DNA from 2 places in the Bradyrhizobium betae genome. Region 1 is predicted to be linked to the other one. Evidence: riboswitches for the same ligand, from Rfam matches in the RefSeq annotation. Region 1 holds a riboswitch; the other holds the start of a gene.
What was found. A riboswitch is a leader RNA that binds a small molecule or an ion and turns the genes downstream of it on or off. The one in region 1 is predicted to bind S-adenosylmethionine.
Positions count from the first base shown of each region.

Region 2: linked by a shared signal. The riboswitch ahead of metX (homoserine O-acetyltransferase MetX) and the one ahead of F8237_RS12885 (O-succinylhomoserine sulfhydrylase) in region 1 are both predicted to bind S-adenosylmethionine.

Region 1 covers NZ_CP044543.1:2,677,383-2,680,789, forward strand. The annotation lists gene F8237_RS12880 (2'-deoxycytidine 5'-triphosphate deaminase) at 34-1,140, opposite strand; SAM riboswitch at 1,249-1,328, shown strand; gene F8237_RS12885 (O-succinylhomoserine sulfhydrylase) at 1,400-2,596, shown strand; gene F8237_RS12890 (SGNH/GDSL hydrolase family protein) at 2,715-3,407, opposite strand, start outside.
Region 2 covers NZ_CP044543.1:2,373,938-2,377,344, forward strand. The annotation lists gene F8237_RS11315 (alpha/beta fold hydrolase) at 1-180, shown strand, start outside; gene metW (methionine biosynthesis protein MetW) at 294-956, opposite strand; gene metX (homoserine O-acetyltransferase MetX) at 959-2,161, opposite strand; SAM riboswitch at 2,248-2,327, opposite strand; gene F8237_RS11330 (chorismate mutase) at 2,545-3,393, shown strand.

The DNA of each region.
Region 1 (3,407 bases):
CGCGGGGAATGACAGCGGAAATTAGGGCTGGCACTACACCCGGAAGTGCTTGCTCAGCTTTAACCCCTGCGCCTGGTAGTTGGAGCCGATGCGCTGGCCGTACATCGCGTCGGGACGGGCCAGCATCTTCTCGTAGACGAGGCGGCCGACGATCTGGCCGTGCTCGAGGATGAAGGGCACTTCGCGCGAGCGCACTTCGAGCACCGCGCGGGAGCCTTGCCCGCCGGCGCCGGCATAGCCGAAGCCGGGATCGAAAAAGCCGGCATAGTGCACGCGGAATTCGCCGACCAGCGGATCGAACGGTACCATCTCCGCGGCGTAGTCGGGCGGCACCTGCACCGCTTCCTTGGAGGCGAGGATGTAGAACTCGCCGGGATCGAGGATGAGGCTGCCGTCGGGGCGGGCCGAGATCGGCTCCCAAAACTCTCCCACCGCATAGCCCGAGCGGCGGTCGACGTCGACAACGCCGGTGTGGCGCTTGGCGCGGTAGCCGACGAAGCCGCTTCCCTTCTCACCGGACAGATCGACGGAGACGGCAACACCGCCCGACAGATCGGCATCGTCGATGTCGACGAGACGCTCGGTGGCATGCAAGCTTTCGAGCGCGTCGGCATTGAGGATGGCATCGCCGGTGCGGAAACGAACCTGCGACAGGCGCGAGCCCTCGCGCACCAGCACCGGAAACGTCTTCGGGCTGATCTCGGCATAGAGCGGGCCGTGATAGCCGGCGCCGATCATGTCGAAGCGGCGGGTGCCGTCGGCGATCACGCGGGTGAAGACGTCGAGCCGGCCGGTCGAGCTCTTCGGATTCGCGGCCGCGACGATCTCCGGCGGCAGCGCGAGGCTCTCGAGCAGCGGCACGATGTAAACGCAGTTGGTCTCCAGCACCGCACCGTCGGCGAGGCTGAACTCGTGCAGCTTCAACTCGTCGATGCGCTCGGCGACGGTGGCGCCAGGACCAGGCAGGAAGCTGGCGCGAACACGATAGGCGATGTCGCCGAGGCGAAGGTCGAGGCTCGCCGGCTGGATCTGGCTTTCGACGAAGTCGTAAGCGGGCAGAATGAGCCCCGCTTCCGCCATCGCCGCGATCATGCGGTCGGGCAGGATACCATTGGCGTCGGCGGCGACCGTGAACGTCAAACGGGGGTCCTCGTCAGGGGCAAATGTATCCGGACATGCGGAAAATACAGCTTTTTACGGCTATCCGATGGACGCCTTGACGAAAAGGGCATTGCGGAATATGAGCATGACTTATCCCGTGGTGATTTGAGCCGGCCGGCTTGCAGCCACGTTAAATAAGTCGCTAAACAGGCCGGGGACCTCTGTGATCCCGGCCCGTGGAAGTTATCCAGGCCGGTTTTTTTGTGACCATTTTCGATGGTCACGCAGAGGAGGTCCTATGTCGAAGTCCCCGGCGTCCGCCACGCAATACCGCCCCGAAACCCGCCTGGTCCATTCCGGCACCCTGCGCTCGCAATATGGCGAGACGTCGGAGGCGCTGTTCCTGACCCAGGGCTACGTCTACAACAGCGCCGAGGAGTGCGAGGCGCGGTTCAAGGGCGAGGACCCCGGCTTCATCTATTCGCGCTATTCCAACCCCACCATCGCGATGTTCGAGCGCCGCATGATCGAGCTCGAAGGCGCCGAAGCGGCCCGCTCGGCCGCGACCGGTATGGCCGCGGTGACGACCGCGATCCTGGCGCCGCTGAAGGCCGGCGATCACGTCGTCGCCTCGCGCGCGCTGTTCGGCTCGTGCCTCTATGTCATCCAGGACCTGTTGCCGCGCTACGGCATCGAGACAACGCTGGTCGACGGTTTCGATCTCGACCAATGGCAGCGTGCGCTGAAGCCGAACACCAAGACGTTCTTCCTGGAGAGCCCGACCAACCCGACCCTCGACGTGCTCGACATTCCCGCCATCGCCGAGATCGCGCATAGCGGCGGCGCGCGGCTCGTCGTCGACAACGTGTTCGCGACCCCGATCTGGCAGAGCCCGCTCGCTCTCGGTGCCGATGTCGTGGTCTATTCCGCGACCAAGCACATCGACGGCCAGGGCCGCTGTCTCGGCGGCATCATCCTGTCGTCGGAGGCGTTCGTCGCCGAGCACCTCCATAATTTCATGCGCCAGACCGGCCCGTCGATCTCGCCGTTCAACGCCTGGGTCCTGCTCAAGGGCCTGGAAACGCTGGCCGTGCGCGTGCGCGCGCAGACCGACACAGCGGCGCGCGTCGCAGACGTGCTGGCGGACCATCCCAAGATTTCGCGGCTGGTCTATCCCGGCCGCGCCGATCATCCGCAGGCAGCGCTCGTGAAGAAGCAGATGCGCGGCGGCTCGACGCTGGTCGGCTTCGAGGTGAAGGGCGGCAAGCAGGGTGCGTTCCGCATGCTCAACGAGCTCAAGCTGGCGAAGATCTCCAACAATCTCGGCGATGCCAAGAGTATCGTCACGCATCCGGCGACCACGACGCATCAGCGCCTGAAGCCGGAAGACCGCGCCGCCCTCGGCATCAGCGAGGGCTTCATCCGCTTCTCCGCAGGACTCGAGCATGCGGATGACCTGATCGAGGATCTGACGGCGGCGCTGGAGAAGGCGTGAGCCACACACTCGGACCCGTAGGGTGGGTTAGCCGCAAGGCGTAACCCACCTCTTCTGTCTCCGCGGAGATGAACAGTGGTGGGTTACGGCTTCGCCTAACCCACCCCACGGCACCGAACTACATCGGCCGGTACGCGCGCACATCGCCGGGCACGTTCACGCCGAGCTTGATCTGGCCGACTGAGCGGATGATGTCGTCGCCGAGGAGCTGGGCGAAGCAGGCGTAGCCCCAATCGTTCATGTGCAGTCCGTCGGCGATGACGAAGCTCTCGACCGGGATCGATTGGTTCTCGTGCCAGTCGCGCATCACCTCGAACCGCGGGAAGATGCCGACGTGACGGAGCTCGGCGACCTTGCCGAGCAGCTTCACCATCTTGCCGGCGCTCTCCTTGCGCTGGTTGACGGCCGGCGAATATTGCGGATCGACCAGCACGATGTCGGCGCCGCCGGCGGCCTGGATGCTGGCGATGCCGTCCTCGACGAGCTTGGCGGTGTCGCCGGGATCGAGGTTGCGCAGCACGGCGTTGGTGCCGACCTGCCAGATCACGAGATCCGGATGCACGTCGATCACCTCGGTCTGGAGGCGCTTCATCATCTCGGGCGCGTCCTCGCCGCCGACGCCGGCATTGATGACGGTGATGTCGGCGGTCGGATATTGCCGGCGCAGCTGCGTGGCGAGACGGTTCGGATAATTGAAATCGGGCGAGCTCGCGCCATAGCCGGCGGTCGAGGACGAGCCGAACGCGACGATCACGACCGGCTTGCCGGCAACGAGCTTGTTCGCGACATGCGGCAGCGAGCCCATCGCCTT
Region 2 (3,407 bases), 300 kb from region 1:
GCAAGCTTGTTTCTAAAGAAGCATCTGCCCGCGGCGGGGCTCGCGATGTTTCCGAAGTCGGGCCACGTGCTCAACCTGGAAGAGCCCGCGCTGTTCAACGAGAGCGTGGAGCGGTTCGTGACGCTGGTGGAAGCCGGGCGCTGGCCGGTGCGCGATCCAAGGTCGCTCGCGGGGCATTAGCTGTCATTCCGGGATGCGCCGAAGGCGCAGGCCCGGAATCCATCGGACCGCAAACGCTGTGGGCCGATGGATTCCGAGCTCGATGCTTCGCATCGCCCCGGAATGACGAGAAACTACTTCCCCTGCCCGCGCGTCAGCAGGAACACGCCCTGCTCGCCGAACAGGTTCCACACCCACCACGGCATCCGCAGCCGCAGCGGGCGGCCGTAGAGATCGAGCGCCTCGGCGCGCTCCATCTTGACGCCGATCGCGTCGCAGAGCTCGACGAAATCCTTGATGGTGCAGAAATGAATGTTGGCGGTGTCGTACCAGCTTGCCGGCAGATTTTCGGTGCGCGGCATGTGGCCGCCGACCAGCAGCTGGAGCCGCATCCGCCAGAAGCCGAAATTCGGGAACGAGACGATGGCACGGCGACCGATGCGCAGCAGATTCTCCAGTACCACCTTCGGCTGCCGTGTCGCCTGCAGCGTCTGCGACAGGATCACGTAGTCGAAAGCGTCGTCGGGATAGTTGACGAGGTCGGTGTCGGCATCGCCCTGCACCACCGCAAGACCCTTGGCGACGCAGCGGTTGACGCCCTCGCGCGACAATTCGATGCCGCGACCGTCGATGCCGCGGGTCTCCAGCAGCTGGAGCAGGTCGCCCTCGCCGCAGCCGACATCGAGCACTTTCGAGCCCGGCTTGACCATCCCGGCGACCAGCAGATGGTCGGCGCGAAACTGGCCGGATTGCTCCTTGGCGAGGCCGTCCAGCGGCAGCACTTCCTGTACGGACATCGCTAGCCCTCCTTGCTGGTGAGCCCGCGCGCCTTGCCGGCCGATTGCAGGAAGGCGCGGGAGATGTCGAGGAATTCGGGCACGTCGAGCAGGAAGGCGTCATGGCCGCGATCGGTTTCGATCTCGGCGAACGACACTCGCGCGCTCGACGCATTCAGCGCATGCACCAGCGCGCGCGATTCCGAGGTCGGGAACAGCCAGTCGCTGGTGAAGGAGACGACGCAGAAGCGGGTCTCGATGCCGGCGAACGCCTTCGCCAGCACGCCGCCATGGTCGCCGGCGATGTCGAAATAGTCCATCGCGCGCGTCAGATAGAGATAGGAATTGGCGTCGAAGCGCTCGACGAAGGACGAGCCCTGGTAGCGAAGATAGCTCTCGACCTGGAAGTCGGCATCGAACGAGAAGGTCGGCAGCTCGCGGTCCTGCATGCGCCGGCCGAACTTGCGATGCAGCGCAGCGTCCGAGAGATAGGTGATGTGCGCGGCCATGCGCGCCACCGCGAGCCCGCGATGCGGATGGATGCCGTGATCGGCGTAGCTGCCATTGTGCCAGTCGGGATCGGCCATCACGGCCTGGCGGCCGAGCTCGTGGAAGGCGATGTTCTGCGCCGAGTGCCGCGTCGCGCAGGCGATCGCCAGCGCGGAGTACACGCGCCTGGGATAGGCCGCGGTCCATTGCAGCACCTGCATGCCGCCCATCGAGCCGCCGACGACGGCGAACAGCGTATCGATGCCGAGCCGGTCGATCAGCATCGCCTGCGCGCGCACCATGTCGGGAATGGTGATGACGGGGAAATCAAGGCCCCATACCTTGCCGGTCCCGGGATTGATCGAGGCCGGCCCGGTCGAGCCCATGCAACCGCCGATCACGTTGGAGCAGATGATGAAGTAGCGGTTGGGATCGAGCGGCCGGCCCGGGCCGACCAGGGTTTCCCACCAGCCCGGCTTGCCGGTGACGGGATGCAAATTGGCGACGTGCTGGTCGCCGGTCAACGCATGGCAGATCAGAACCGCGTTGGAACGGTCGGCGTTGAGCTCGCCATAGGTCTGATAGGCGATCTGGAACGGGGTGAGATCGACGCCGCAGTCGAGCCGCAGTGGCTGGTCCGCGCCGAACTGCGCAACCTGCGAACTCGGATGATCCACCTCATGCGACCGGTCGTCGGCACTGATCGCGGGACTCGGAATCGACTTGACGCCAACCATCATCGACCTCGTTTGCGACCGGTTGCCAAGCCGGCGCTGGATTCAGGCCATGAAAAACCCGGCCTGAACGATAGGTTCGGCCGGGATCGGAAGCGTCCCCGGCCTGTTTAGCGAGTTTTTTAACGTGGCTGCAAGCCGGCCGGCTCAAATGACCACGGAACAGGCAAAAACTACTGTCTTGGGCGGTTTTCGTCAAGTCGGGGTCCGGATTAACCAAAATAGTCCCTCACCGGGCGGCAGAGCAGGGCCAATTTCCCTTTGCATTTCTCTTTGCTTTCGCCGCTCCGACTGCCTAATCAGAACCTCGACAGCAGCGGGCCCGACCTTGCCAATCGACCTGGCCGGCCCGCATTGGAACGCCTCTCAACATTCCCTTGCCAGATATGTCCCAACGTCCGCCCGCGCCACCATCGCTCCAGGAATTGCGCAAGGAGATCGACGCGATCGACGAGGGCATGCACCGCCTGCTGATGCAGCGCGGCGACATCATCGACCGCCTGATCCAGGTGAAGCAGACCCAGGAGGTCGGCTCGGCATTCCGCCCCGCGCGCGAGGCCGCGATGATGCGTGACCTCGTGCAGCGTCATCGCGGCATCCTGCCGCTCGACACGGTCGAGAGCATCTGGCGCGTCATCATCTCGACCTTCACCTATGTCCAGGCGCCGTTCTCCGTGCATGCCGACATCTCGGTGAGCGAGCCCGCCATGCGCGATTCCGCGCGATTCCATTTCGGCTTCACGGTGCCCTACGTCGCGCATTTCAGCGCGCAGGCGGCGGTCGAGGCGGTGGCGAAATCCAAGGGCGATCTGGCGCTGGTCTCGGCGACCTCGAGCCGCACGCCGTGGTGGCTGGAGCTGGAAGCAGCGGGCGCGCCAAAGATCATCGCGCAGCTGCCCTTCGTCGAGCGCGCCGACCATCCGGCCGCGCTGCCGGTGTTCGCCATCTCGCGCGTCGCCGACAGCGCCCTGGTGACGGAGGTCGAGACCTTCAGTGTGCGCGTGTCCGGGTGGAACGCCGACGTCGCGCGCGCACTGTCGCCGCTCGCCGAGATCGTGGCGGTGCCCGATACCGCCTTCGACGGCGCGGCGCTGCTGGTCTCGGTCACCAGCGCAACCAGCATCGACAAAATCAAGGCTGCCCTGATCGAAGCGGGGGCCTCGGTGCGCTCCACGGCCCTCGTCGGCAGCCACGCAACGCGCTATACGGTGCCCCCGACCGGGCCGAAATCGTAAATCGCGAACCTAGC